Regions from separate parts of the Streptomyces sp. NPDC027672 genome, predicted to be linked through region 1. Evidence: riboswitches for the same ligand, from Rfam matches in the RefSeq annotation. Region 1 holds a riboswitch; each other region holds the start of a gene.
What was found. A riboswitch is a leader RNA that binds a small molecule or an ion and turns the genes downstream of it on or off. The one in region 1 is predicted to bind cyclic di-AMP.
Positions count from the first base shown of each region.

Region 2: another riboswitch for cyclic di-AMP. It lies ahead of ACZ4SV_RS30755 (M23 family metallopeptidase); the one in region 1 lies ahead of ACZ4SV_RS03940 (transglycosylase SLT domain-containing protein).
Region 3: another riboswitch for cyclic di-AMP. It lies ahead of ACZ4SV_RS13350 (M23 family metallopeptidase); the one in region 1 lies ahead of ACZ4SV_RS03940 (transglycosylase SLT domain-containing protein).

Region 1 is NZ_JBVHSO010000001.1:870,049-874,238, reverse strand. Features, by position in the region: gene fahA (fumarylacetoacetase) at 1-1,078, opposite strand, end outside; gene ACZ4SV_RS03945 (HAD family hydrolase) at 1,339-2,151, shown strand; gene ACZ4SV_RS03940 (transglycosylase SLT domain-containing protein) at 2,193-2,675, opposite strand; cyclic di-AMP (ydaO/yuaA leader) riboswitch at 2,679-2,859, opposite strand; gene ACZ4SV_RS03935 (polyprenyl synthetase family protein) at 3,344-4,190, shown strand, end outside.
Region 2 is NZ_JBVHSO010000016.1:20,629-24,818, reverse strand. Features, by position in the region: gene ACZ4SV_RS30765 (dihydrofolate reductase family protein) at 70-1,203, shown strand; tRNA gene ACZ4SV_RS30760 (tRNA-Met) at 1,271-1,344, opposite strand; cyclic di-AMP (ydaO/yuaA leader) riboswitch at 1,665-1,832, shown strand; gene ACZ4SV_RS30755 (M23 family metallopeptidase) at 1,842-2,912, shown strand; gene ACZ4SV_RS30750 (aldo/keto reductase) at 3,120-4,064, shown strand; gene ACZ4SV_RS30745 (PrsW family intramembrane metalloprotease) at 4,133-4,190, opposite strand, start outside.
Region 3 is NZ_JBVHSO010000004.1:515,011-519,200, forward strand. Features, by position in the region: gene ACZ4SV_RS13345 (GntR family transcriptional regulator) at 170-856, opposite strand; gene ACZ4SV_RS13350 (M23 family metallopeptidase) at 1,055-1,810, opposite strand; cyclic di-AMP (ydaO/yuaA leader) riboswitch at 1,823-1,974, opposite strand; gene ACZ4SV_RS13355 (M16 family metallopeptidase) at 2,231-3,619, opposite strand; gene ACZ4SV_RS13360 (M16 family metallopeptidase) at 3,616-4,190, opposite strand, start outside.

The DNA of each region.
Region 1 (4,190 bases):
GGCCGTTCCAGGTCAGCTCCAGCAGCGAGCCGCGCTGGCGTGCGGCGGGGCCGCTCACCGTGCCCGAGCCGTACAGGTCGCCCGTGCGTAGCGAGGCGCCGTTGACCGTCATATGCGCGAGCTGCTGGGCGGCGGTCCAGTACATGGTGGAGAACGGCGGCTCGGCGACCACGTGGCCGTTGACCGCGACGGAGATACGGAGGTCGTAGCCGCCCGGTTCGATGCCGGGCGCCGAGTCGTCCAGGTAGGGCAGCAGCGGGTGCGTGCGCTCCGGAGGTGCCACGCGGGCGTGCTCCAGCGCCTCCAGCGGGGTGATCCACGCCGACACCGAGGTGGCGAAGGACTTGCCGAGGAACGGGCCGAGCGGGACGTACTCCCAGGCCTGGACGTCCCGTGCGGACCAGTCGTTCAGCAGGCACAGCCCGAAGACGTGCTCCCGGAACGCGCCGAGCGGGACCGGGCTGCCCGGCCGCGACGGCACGCCCACGACGAAACCGACCTCGGCCTCGATGTCCAGCCGCACCGACGGGCCGAAGACGGGCGCGGGGTCGGCCGGGCCCTTGCGCTGCCCGGCCGGCCGTACGACGTCCGTGCCCGAGACGACGACCGTGCCGGAGCGGCCGTGGTAACCGATCGGCAGGTGCTTCCAGTTGGGGGTGAGGGAGTCCTCGGCGTCCGGGCGGAAGATCCGGCCGACGTTGCGGGCGTGGTGCTCCGAGGCGTAGAAGTCGACGTAGTCCGCCACCTCGAAGGGCAGGTGCAGGGCCACCTCGGACAAGGGGTGGAACAGCGGCTCGACGGCCGCGCGGTGCGCCGGGTCCGTGACCCAGGACGTGACGGCGCGCCGCACCTCCGACCAGGCGGCGGGGCCGGCGGCCAGCAGCAGGTTCAGGGTGGGCCGGGCGAGCAGCGGCTGGTGGGGCGAGCCGAGGGCCGCGGCGGCGGCGCCCGCGTCCAGGACGTGGTTCCCGAGCCGGACGCCGATCCTCCGCTCCGTGCTGCCGGCGGGCGAGAACACGCCGTAGGGGAGGTTGTGCGGGCCGAAGGGGTCGCCCTCGGGGACGTCGAAGGGGGGCATGGGGTGCTGCCTCACTCTCATCCGGGCCGTGCATGGCGATGCGTTCCATGTGGTCGCGCCACACGTTACGGCCGACATGCGTGTCATGGGCAGTGCCGCACGGCGGGCCCCGGAAGGGCGGCCGGACCGGGTGCGCCGGCGGCTTGCGCCGGCCCCGGCCGCCAGGAGGGCGTCCCCGCAGGGTATTTCGGGCCGGACGGCACACAAGTAGGCGCAAAGACGGGTGAGTCGGCGGGGCGCGGTGTCCGTATTCTCTGATCATGGCACCCACCCCGGCATATGCACTGATCGCCACCGACCTGGACGGGACGCTGCTGCGCGGCGACGACACCGTCTCCGACCGGTCGCTGGCCGCGCTCGCGCGGGTGGCGCGGGCCGGGGCCCGGCATCTGGTCGTGACGGGCCGCCCGGCCCCGCGGGTGCGGTCCCTGCTCGCCCGCCTGGGCTGCACGGGGCTGGCGGTGTGCGGACAGGGAGCACAGGTCTACGACGCCGGGGCCGGCCGGCTGCTGTGGTCGGTGCGGCTGGAGCGGGAGCTGGCGGAGACCGCGCTCGGCAAGATCGAGGCGGAGGTGGGGCAGGTGTACGCGGCGGTCGACCAGGACGGCGTGGACGGGCGCACGCTCATCGAGCCCGGCTACCGGATGCCCCACCCGACGCTGCCCGCGGTCCGCGTCGGCCGGCGGGCCGAGCTGTGGAGCGCGCCCATCAGCAAGGTGCTGCTGCGCCACGCCGAGCTGTCCGACGACGAGTTGGCGGCCGTGGCGCGCTCGGTGGTGGGCTCGCTGGCGACGGTCACCATGTCGGGGCCGGGCACCGTGGAGCTCCAGCCGGGCGGGGTGACGAAGGCGACCGGTCTGGCGCTGGCCGCCGAGCGGCTGGGGATCGGCGCCGAACGGGCCCTCGCCTTCGGTGACATGCCCAACGACATCCCGATGTTCGACTGGGCCGCGCGCGGTGTCGCCATGGCCGGCGCGCATCCCGAGCTGAAGGCGGTGGCGGACGAGGTCACCGCGTCGAACGAGGACGACGGCGTCGCCGTCGTCCTCGAAAGACTGTTCCCGGCCGGCTGACCGGGCCCGCGGTGGTGTCCGGGGACACCGACCGGTGCCGGTCAGTAGGCGCCGAACACGTTGTCGATCGATCCGTACCGGGCGGCGGCGTAGTTGCAGGCGGCGGTGATGTTCGCGACCGGGTCGTAGATGTCGAAGGACGTTCCGGCGACGTGGTAGGCGTTGAACGTCGGGTCGATGACCTGGAGCAGGCCCTTGGACGGGATGCCCTTGGCGGCGTTGGAGTCCCAGAGGTTGATGGCCGCCGGGTTGCCCGAGGACTCGCGCATCACGTTGCGGTAGATGCCGTGGTAGGTGCCCGGGATGCCCTTCTGGCCCATGATCGCGAGGGACTCGCGGATCCAGCCGTCGAGAGTGTTCGGGTAGCCGGCGGGGGTGGTGGCGGCCGCCGGGGCGGCGGTGGTGGCCGCGGCGGCGCCGGTCGCGCCGATCAGCGGCAGGGCGAGGACGGCCGCACCGGTGCAGGCGGCGGCGACGGCGCGGACGAGCCGGGTGTTGCGGGTGTGCTGAGCGGCGGCAGGCATGGGGAATCCTCTCCGGCGCCTGCGAGGTGAGCTGTCGGGTTCGGGCGGGGAGGCGCCCGGCCGTGCCCTGGAGGAGGCACGGCTTCACCCCTAGCCGTCCAGACGCGGCACGTGCCGCGCCGGGACGGCGGCTTACCTGGGTCCCCCGCTCCTGCCGTACGAATGAGTTCGTCGATGGGTTACGCGGGCGGCGGCAGGATTCGGCGTCCGCCCGACGGCCCGGAACGTATGCGAGAGCACATGTCGGGAACAAGTACCGGATGCGCTTAAGGCGCTATTTGACCTTGATCACCGCTGTATGGGGTACTTGATCCTTTGCGGTCGCCAATCCTCAACTCGCCGACGGGCAACGGGCGGACGGCGGTGTGGCGGGTGGGGTGGGTCCGTCGGCCGGGTGACCCAATTCACGAAATAGCAAATGACGTCAAATCAGACATGAGGGATTAGAGGCATTAGGGGCTTTCGAACCCAGAGTCCGGGTCGTGATGGAAGTGGAGTATTACTATGTGATCAAAACTATGCCCGCCATGATCCGATACCACCCAAGCTGGACGGGTGGGCGCTATCGGTGATCGAAACGGGACCGGATACGCTGACTTGAGTGATGGCAGCGACCTATCGACAAACCGTGTAATCGCCAGCAGACACCAGCAGACAGGAGACCCCTCGTGACCGTCGTCGGGCCGTTCGGGCTGAGCGTGCGGGACCAGGCTCTGGAAGCCGATGTCCAGGCCGGATTGGCGGCTGTCGAGGAAGGCTTGCTCGAGGCCACCAAGAGCGAGGTCCCGTTCATCACCGGGGCCGCGCAGCACCTCGTCCGGGCCGGCGGGAAGCGGTTCCGGCCCCTGCTCGTGATGCTCGCGGCCCAGTTCGGCGACCCTTACGCACCGGGCGTCGTGCCGTCGGCCGTGGTCGTGGAGCTGACCCACCTGGCCACGCTCTACCACGACGACGTCATGGACGAGGCGGCCGTGCGCCGGGGCGTGGACAGCGCCAACACGCGCTGGGGCAACTCCGTCGCGGTCCTCACCGGCGACTTCCTCTTCGCCCGCGCCTCCCACATCCTCGCCGACCTCGGCCCGGAGGCGGTCCGGGTGCAGGCCCTGGCCTTCGAACGGCTCGTCACCGGTCAGATCCTGGAGACCGCGGGCCCCTCCGACGGCCGCGACCCGGTCGAGCACTACCTGGACGTGCTGGCCGGCAAGACCGGCTCCCTGGTGGCGGTGGCGTGCCGGTTCGGCGCGATGATGTCCGGCGCCGACGAGCGGGTCGTCGACGTGCTCACCCAGTACGGCGAACGGCTCGGCGTCGCCTTCCAGCTCGCGGACGACGTCCTGGACATCGCCTCCGACTCCCACGAGTCCGGCAAGACCCCGGGCACCGACCTGCGCGAGGGCATCCCGACCCTGCCGGTGCTCCGGCTGCGCGAGCGGGCCGCCCGGCTGGGCCTGCCCGAGGACGTCGCGCTGTGCGAGCTGCTGGACTCCGACCTCAGCGACGACGCCCGGCACGCCG
Region 2 (4,190 bases), on a different contig from region 1:
AAGAATCCACCGCCCGCCCCGGAACCGTCCGCCCACAAGAATCCGCCCGCCCCGGAAGAAAGAGCGCCGATGCCCCTGCCGTACGTGCTGCTGTCCGCCGCCGTCTCCCTCGACGGCTGTCTGGACGACACCGGCCCCGAGCGGCTCCTGCTGTCCAGCCCGGCCGACTTCGACCGGGTCGACGAGGTGCGGGCCTGGGCCGACGCCGTCCTCGTCGGCGCCGGCACCCTCCGCGCCGACAACCCGCGCCTGCTGGTCAACTCCGCCGAGCGGCGCGCCGCCCGGCGGGCGGCGGGCAGACCGGAGTACCCGCTGAAGGTCACCGTCACCGGTTCCGGCGATCTCGACCCGGCGGCGCGCTTCTGGCACACCGGCGGCGACAAGCTGGTCTGCACGACCGACCGGGGCGCCGTACGGGCCGCCCGGCTCCTCGGCCGCACCGCCGACGTCGTCCCGCTCGGCCCCGTCCTGGACTGGCGGACCCTGCTGGAGCACCTGCACGACGTGCGCGGGGTGGAGCGCCTGATGGTCGAGGGCGGCGGCACGGTCCACACCCAGCTCCTCCAGCAGGGCCTCACCGACGAACTCCAGCTCGTCCTCGCCCCGCTGTTCGTCGGCGACCCCGCCGCCCCACGGCTGTTCGGACCCGGCGCCTACCAGGGCGGACGGCTGCGGCTGCTCGATACCCGCCGGATCGAGGACGTGGTCCTCATGCGGTACGCGCCCACGGCCCCCGGCACCGGCCCGGACGCCACCGCCGCCGACCGCCACTGGCTGCGCACCGCCTGCGACCTCGCGGCCCTGTGCCCGCCCTCGGAGACGGCGTTCAGCGTCGGCGCGGTCGTGGTCGCGGCGGACGGCACGGAACTGGCCCGGGGCCACTCGCGCGAGGGCGGCGATCCCGTGGTGCACGCGGAGGAGGCCGCGCTCGCCAAGACCGATCCGGCCGACCCCCGGCTGCCCGGCGCCACGGTCTACAGCAGCCTGGAGCCGTGTGCCCGCCGCGCCTCCCGGCCCGCGCCCTGTGCCGAGCTGATCCTGCGGGCGGGGGTGCGCCGGGTGGTCACCGCCTGGCGGGAGCCCGACACGTTCGTGACCGCGGCGGACGGGACGGGTGTGCTGACGGCTGCGGGCGCCCGGGTCGTCGTACTGCCGGAGCTGGCGGACCTGGCCAAGGCGCCGAACGCCCATCTGCCGGGCTGAGCCCCCGGGCACGCGGGGAAACGCCGAGGGCCCGGAATCCACTGGATTCCGGGCCCTCGGCCTTCAGTAGCGGGGACAGGATTTGAACCTGCGACCTCTGGGTTATGAGCCCAGCGAGCTACCGAGCTGCTCCACCCCGCGTCGTTGTGACTCCAGTGTACGTCATCCACAGGGGTGCTCGCACATCGCTTCCCCGCGGCCCGCCGGACGGCCCGCCGGGCGTCACGGAAGGTGATCGGGCGGGCGCCGTGCGCATAACAACTGAGTCACCATCAAAACCCGGGGTGACTGCTGAACATTCCCGGGCGCCGGTCAACTCGTCGGGTTTGCCGGGGTATTGAGGGATAACTCCACCACCGAAAACGGTAATGATCACGCTGGACGGCTTGGAAAGTGACTGGCAAGTCTATTAACGTTCGATAACGCAGCGCGGTCGTCCCAGCCGTCACAGAAGGCGGCTCCGCGCGCACGCGCCGAATCCCGCAAGGGAACCGGGGAACCACCATTCCGGGGTGAATCACGCGGGTACCGCAGTGGACTCAGGGGAGCCCACGACCGGTATACGCGCGTAGGAGACCTTCCTGCTCCGAACCCGTCAGCTAACCCGGTAGGCGGAGGAAGGAAAGGAGCGCGCCCGCGTGGCGTCCAACCGGCCTGCCCCCGAAGCCCTGTCCATACCGGCACAGCGCGAGTCCGAGCCCGAGATCTTCGGCTACGGCGCCCACCCCGCCGACGACGGCCCGTGGGAGGAGTGGAACCCCACCGAGGAATCCGTCGCCCCGGTCCGCGGCCGGCACCGGGTCGCCAAGCAGCGCGGCGGCTTCGCGCGCAGCTCCACCGTCCTCGGCGTCGGCGTCATCGCCGCGGTCGGCGCGGGCGGCATGGCCAGTGCCAACTCCGGCAAGCCGCCGGTCTCCCTCGCCCTGCCCGATCTGCCCTCCGTGGGCTCCCTCTTCGACGACGGCTCCGCCGACGACCAGGCGTCCGAGGCCACCGCGACCGCCGCGCTCAGCACCGTCGCCGTGGCCGCCGGGGACACCCGGGGCGACGCCGACGCGGGCGAGCTGCTGCGCAACCGGATCATGGCGCAGGCCGAGCAGCAGCAGGGCCAGGCCGACAGCAAGGCCACCGCCGCCGCGCTCGCGGCCGTCGGGAAGCAGAGCGCCGAGGCCGCCGCGCAGGCCGAGAAGGAGGCCGCCGCCGAGGCCGTCGCCGCCCAGCACAAGGCGCAGGCCGACGCCGAGAAGGCCAAGGCGCAGGCCGAGAAGGCGGCGCAGGAGAAGCGGCTGGCCGAGCTGGCCAAGCAGTACGCGCTGCCGACCTCCGCCTACACGATCACCGCGACGTTCGGCCAGGGCGGGACCATGTGGTCCTCCGGCCACCACACCGGTCTGGACTTCGCCGCCGCCGCCGGCACCCTGATCAAGGCCGTGCACAACGGCACGATCACCGAGGCGGGCTGGGCCGGCTCCTCCTACGGCTACCGCACGATCCTGACCCTGGACGACGGCACCGAGCTGTGGTTCTGCCACCAGTCCTCGATCAACGTCACCGCCGGCCAGAAGGTCGCCACCGGCGAGGTCATCGGCCGCGTCGGCTCCACCGGCAACGTCACCGGGGCGCACCTGCACCTGGAGGTCCACCCCGGCGGCGCGCCCGCCGGCATCGACCCGATGGCGTGGCTGCGCGACAAGGGCCTCAACCCCTGACCCGCCCCTGACCCGGGTCCCTCGACCGGACCGGTCCGGGCTCGCGGGCCCGGGTCCCGCACCGGTCCTGATCAGGTTCCGGTCCGGCCCCGGCCCGGTCTGATCCGGTCTGATCCGGGCGGCGGGCCTCCGCTCCCGCCGCCCGCGCCGTGAAACTCGGCGCCGGGGGCGGGATGCGATCGCCCGCCGCCGGCGTTGGCACCGGGTATGACGTCACTTCGTACACTCGGCTCCTCCGACCTCGAGGTCTTCCCGCTCTCCCTCGGCGGCAACGTCTTCGGCTGGACGGCCGACGAGCAGACCTCCTTCGCCGTCCTCGACGCCTACACGGCCGCGGGCGGCAACTTCATCGACACCGCCGACGTCTACTCGGCCTGGGTCCCCGGCAACAAGGGCGGCGAGTCCGAGACGATCATCGGCAAGTGGCTCGCGGAGCGCGGCAACCGCTCCGACGTGGTCATCGCGACCAAGGTCAGCCAGCACCCCGAGTTCCAGGGCCTGTCCGCCGGCACCATCAAGGCCGCCGCCGACGCCTCCCTGCGCCGTCTGGGCACCGACTACATCGACCTGTACTACACCCACTTCGACCAGCCCGAGGTGCCGGTCGAGGAGATCATCGGCGCGCTGGACGAGCTGGTGAAGGCCGGCAAGGTCCGGCACATCGCCGCCTCCAACATCAGCGCCGAGCGCCTGGAGGAGTCCCTCGGCTTCTCCGACCGCGAGGGCCTCGCCCGCTACGTCGCCGTCCAGCCGCACTACAACCTGGTCTCCCGCGACACCTACGAGGGCGCGCTCCAGGACGTCGCCGGCCGCGAGGGCCTGTCCGCCGTCCCGTACTTCGCGCTCGCCTCGGGCTTCCTGACCGGCAAGTACCGGCCCGGTACGACCGTCGACAGCGCCCGGGCCGGCCAGGCCCAGGCCCACGCGGACTCCGCGCGCGGACAGAAGGTGCTGGCGGCCCTGGACGAGGTCGCCGCGGCCCACGAGGCCCCGGTCGCCACGGTCGCGCTGGCCTGGCTGGCCGCCCAGCCGACGGTCACCGCCCCGATCGCCTCGGCGCGCACGGTGGAGCAGCTTCCGGCGCTGCTCGGCGTGGCGGAGCTGAAGCTGACGGAGGCCGAGGTGGCCAAGCTGACGGAGGCGTCGGCCTAGAACGTCTCGTTCGGATCATGCCGGGCCGCACCCGTCCGGACCGGCCGGGGCGGCCGCACGCGGTCCGGCTACGTCCGGTACGGGTTGTACGCGGGGTACGGCACCGCCGGATACCCGTATCCGTAG
Region 3 (4,190 bases), on a different contig from region 1:
AATACCGGAAGCCGTGCCGTCCGCACCGGATGGCGCGGCTTCCGCGTTTTCCCGGCCGCATTTCCGCCCGGCGCCCGGACGGCCGGTGCCGAGTAATTCCCGGCACCGGGAAAATGGCAGCGGAAAACAGCCGCCACCGAATAACTCCTCTTTGTATACGGTGCCCGTGTTAAAGCCGCAGACCCGATACGTTTACGGCATGTTGCGAAGTCCTCACCCGGTCCCCGGCACGGGTGGAACGCAGCCGGTGCGCGCCCGTGGCCCGCTCGGCGTGCAGCGCCGTCAGCGCCCGCGCGCGCTCGCCGTCCCCGCGCGCCACGGCGTCCACGATCGCACCGTGCTCCGCCCAGGTCTCCGCCGGGCTCACCGGGGGCTCCACCGTGTACATCCACGCGATCTTGTGCCGCAGCTGGGTCAGCACCGCGGTCAGCGACGGGCTGCCGGACGCCTGCGCCAGGGTCTCGTGGAACCAGCCGCCCAGCGCGCGCAGATCCTCGCTGTGGCCCCTCCTGGCCCGCTCCTGGCCCAGCCGGACCAGGCCTCGTAGCACTTTCAGATGGGCCTCAGTGCGCCGCTGGGCGGCCCGCGCGGCGCCCAGTGGCTCCAACAGCGTCCGCATCTCCAGCACGTCGGCGGCCTCCTGCTCGGTCGGCTCGGCCACGCACGCGCCCGCGTGCCGGCGCGTCACCACGAAGCCCTCGGCCTCCAGGGTGCGCAGCGCCTCGCGGACGGGGACGCGGGAGACGCCGTAGCGGCGGGCCAGGACTTCCTCGGTGAGGCGGCTGCCGCGCTCGTAGACACCGGCGACGATATCGTCCCGGACAGCGGTGCACACCGAGTGCGCCGGAATACGCATGACCGACCTCCGCCTTAATCCCCGTGAAACGCCGACGATGGACGCGTGTTCCGTGACTCTATGACAATGAGCCGGAATTTCCGACGGCGGGTCGTAATTCATGGATATTTTTTGGTCAGCGGGGGTGGCGGACACCACGGAATACGGCGAAAGCCCCGGCTCGGTGAGCCGGGGCTGGGAAGGACCGCGCGGGACGCGTCAGATGTGCACGCCGTGGCCGCGGAGGTAGGCGACGGGGTCGACGTCGGAGCCGTACTCGGGGGTGGTGCGCGCCTCGAAGTGCAGGTGCGGCCCGGTGACGTTGCCGGTGGCGCCGGACAGGCCGATCTGCTGGCCCGGGACGACCTGCTGGCCCACGGTGACGCCGATGGACGACAGGTGCCCGTACTGCGTGTACATGCCGTCGGCCATCCGGATCACGATCTGGTTGCCGTACGCGCCGCCCCAGCCCGTGGAGACGACCGTGCCGGAGCCCACCGCGTGGACGGCCGTGCCGCTGGCCGCGTGGAAGTCGATGCCGGTGTGCGAACCGGAGGACCACAGGGAGCTGCTGGCCCGGTAGGCCGTGGAGACGTAGGAGTGCGCGATGGGGGCGACGAAGGTGTTCAGCCGCTTGCGCTCGGCCTCGCGGGCGGCACGGGCCCTGGCCTGGCGCAGCTCCTCGGCCCGCTTGGCGGCGGCCTTCGCGGCGGCCTCCTCGGCCGCCTTCCGCTCGGCGGCCTGCTGCTGCGCGGTGGCCTGGGCGTCGATCAGGCCGGCGACGTCCTCGGTCGCGGCGAGGACCGGGGTGAGACCGGTCTGGTCCGCGGGGTTACCGGCGGCGACCGCCGGGGAGGCGGCGAGGGAGCCGAGCACGCCCGTGGTGGTCAGGGCCGCGACGCCGGCCGCCTGCGCGGTGGTCCGCTTGACCCGGCCGGGCTTGCGGTGCTTGCCGGTGGCGCACATGAACGCCATGTGGTGGCTGGTCCTTTCCTTCCCTCTCGCCTACCGGGTTAGCTGACGGGTTCGGAGCAGGAAGGTCTCCTACGGGCCCCCTCGCGGGCGCCCGATTCACCCCAGGGACGTGGGTCCCCGGCTCCCCTGGCTCGCGCCGTACGGGGACTCGGCGATGACTGTCCGGTGCCGCGGGTGCGGCGCACTGCCTGACGAACAGCCCAGGTGACGCTACGGCGGCCCGCTTTCCCACCTCAAACGAATCCGGCTTTTTGTAGCGCATCCCACAGGGCAGACAGGCAACCTCCGCCCCAAATCGGGCACCTGAGGGAGCGAGTGGAACAGTGGAGGCCCTGACGGCCGGTGCACCGTCAGGGCCCCCAGGCGCGCGTGCCGTGCCCGCCGCGTACGCCGCGTACGCCGCGTACGCCGTGCGGGGCGCTACTCGGCCGACACCACCGTCACTTCACCGATGCCGAGCGCCTCGACCGGTGCCTTGATCTGGGCGGCGTCGCCGACCAGGACGGTCACCAGCCGGTCCACCGGGAAGGCGTTCACGACGGCCGCGGTGGCCTCCACCGTGCCCGTGGCGGCCAACTGCCGGTACAGCGTCGCCTGGAAGTCGTCGGGCAGGTGCTGCTCGACCTGGTCGGCCAGCGTGCTCGCGACGGCCGCCGCGGTCTCGTACTTCAGCGGCGCCACCCCGACCAGGTTCTGTACGGCGACGTCCCGCTCGGCGTCGGTCAGGCCCTCCGCCGCGAGGGTGCGCAGCACCTTCCACAGGTCGTCCAGCGCGGGACCGGTGTTCGGCGTGTCCACGGAGCCGCTGATGGCGAGCATCGCGGCGCCCGTGCCGTCCGGCGCCGAGCGCAGGACCTGGCCGAAGGAGCGCACGCCGTAGGTGTAGCCCTTCTCCTCGCGCAGGACGCGGTCCAGGCGGGAGGTGAGGGTGCCGCCCAGGCAGTACGTGCCGAGCACCTGCGCGGGCCACACCCGGTCGTGCCGGTCGGGGCCGATCCGGCCGATGAGCAGTTGCGTCTGCACGGCGCCGGGCCGGTCCACGATGACCACGCGCCCGGTGTCGTCGGCGGTCACCGGCGGCACCGGCCGGGGCTCGCCCGGCGTGCCGGTCCAGGTGCCGAGGGTGTCGTCGAGCAGTGCGTCCAGGTCGATGCCGGTCAGGTCGCCGACGACCACCACGGTGCCCGTGGCGGGCCGCACATGCCGGTCGTAGAAGGCGCGTACGGCCCCGGCGTCGATCTTCGCGACCGTCTCCTCGGTGCCCTGGCGCGGCCGGGACATCCGGGAAGTCGCCGGGAACAGCTCCCTGGAGAGCTCCTTGGCGGCCCGGCGGGAGGGGTTGGCCAGCTCGTGCGGGATCTCGTCCAGGCGGTTGCGGACGAGACGCTCGACCTCGCTCTCGGCGAACGCGGGCGCGCGCAGGGCGTCGGCGAGCAGTCCGAGGCCCTTGGCCAGGCGGGAGGCCGGGACCTCCAGGCTGATCCGCACTCCGGGGTGGTCGGCGTGCGCGTCCAGGGTGGCGCCCGCGCGCTCCAGCTCCGCCGCGAAGTCCTCGGCGGAGTGCTTGTCGGTGCCCTCGGAGAAGGCCCGCGCCATGATCGTGGCGACGCCGTCCAGGCCGGCCGGCTCGGCCTCCAGCGGCGCGTCCAGCAGCACCTCCACGGCGACGACCTGCTGGCCGGGGCGGTGGCAGCGCAGCACGGTCAGGCCGTTGCCGAGCGCGGCGCGCTCGGGGGCCGGGAACGCCCAGGGCCTGGCGTCACCGGGCTGTGGCTGGGGGTGGAACTCCATGGTGGCGAGTTCGGTCACTGGGCCGTCTCCTCGTTCTCGGTCTCGTCGCGGGCCGCCTCTACGGTCGCTTCCTGCTCCGGGTCCTCGGGGATCCCGGTGTCCTCGACGGCCTCCGGGGACTTCGGCTCGTAGACGAGGACGGCGCGGTTGTCGGGCCGCAGGCGGGCCTTGGCGACCTCCTGGACCTCCTCCGGGGTCACCTCCAGGACGCGCTGGACGGCGGTCAGGGCGAGCTGGGGGTCGCCGAACAGGACGGCGAACCGGCACAGTTCGTCGGCGCGGCCGGCGACCGTGCCGAGCCGGTCCAGCCACTCGCGCTCCAGCTGGGCCTGGGCGCGCTCCATCTCCTCGGGCGTCGGGCCCTCGGCGGCGAACCGGGCCAGCTCCTCGTCGATGGCGGCCTCGATCACCGGCACCTCGACGTCACCGGAGGTCTTCACGTCCAGCCAGCCCATGGAGGGCGCGCCGGCCAGCCGCAGCAGGCCGAAGCCGGCGGCGACGGCCGTACGGTCGCGGCGCACCAGGCGGTTGTACAGGCGGGAGGACTCGCCGCCGCCGAGGACGGTCAGGGCGAGGTCGGCCGCGTCGC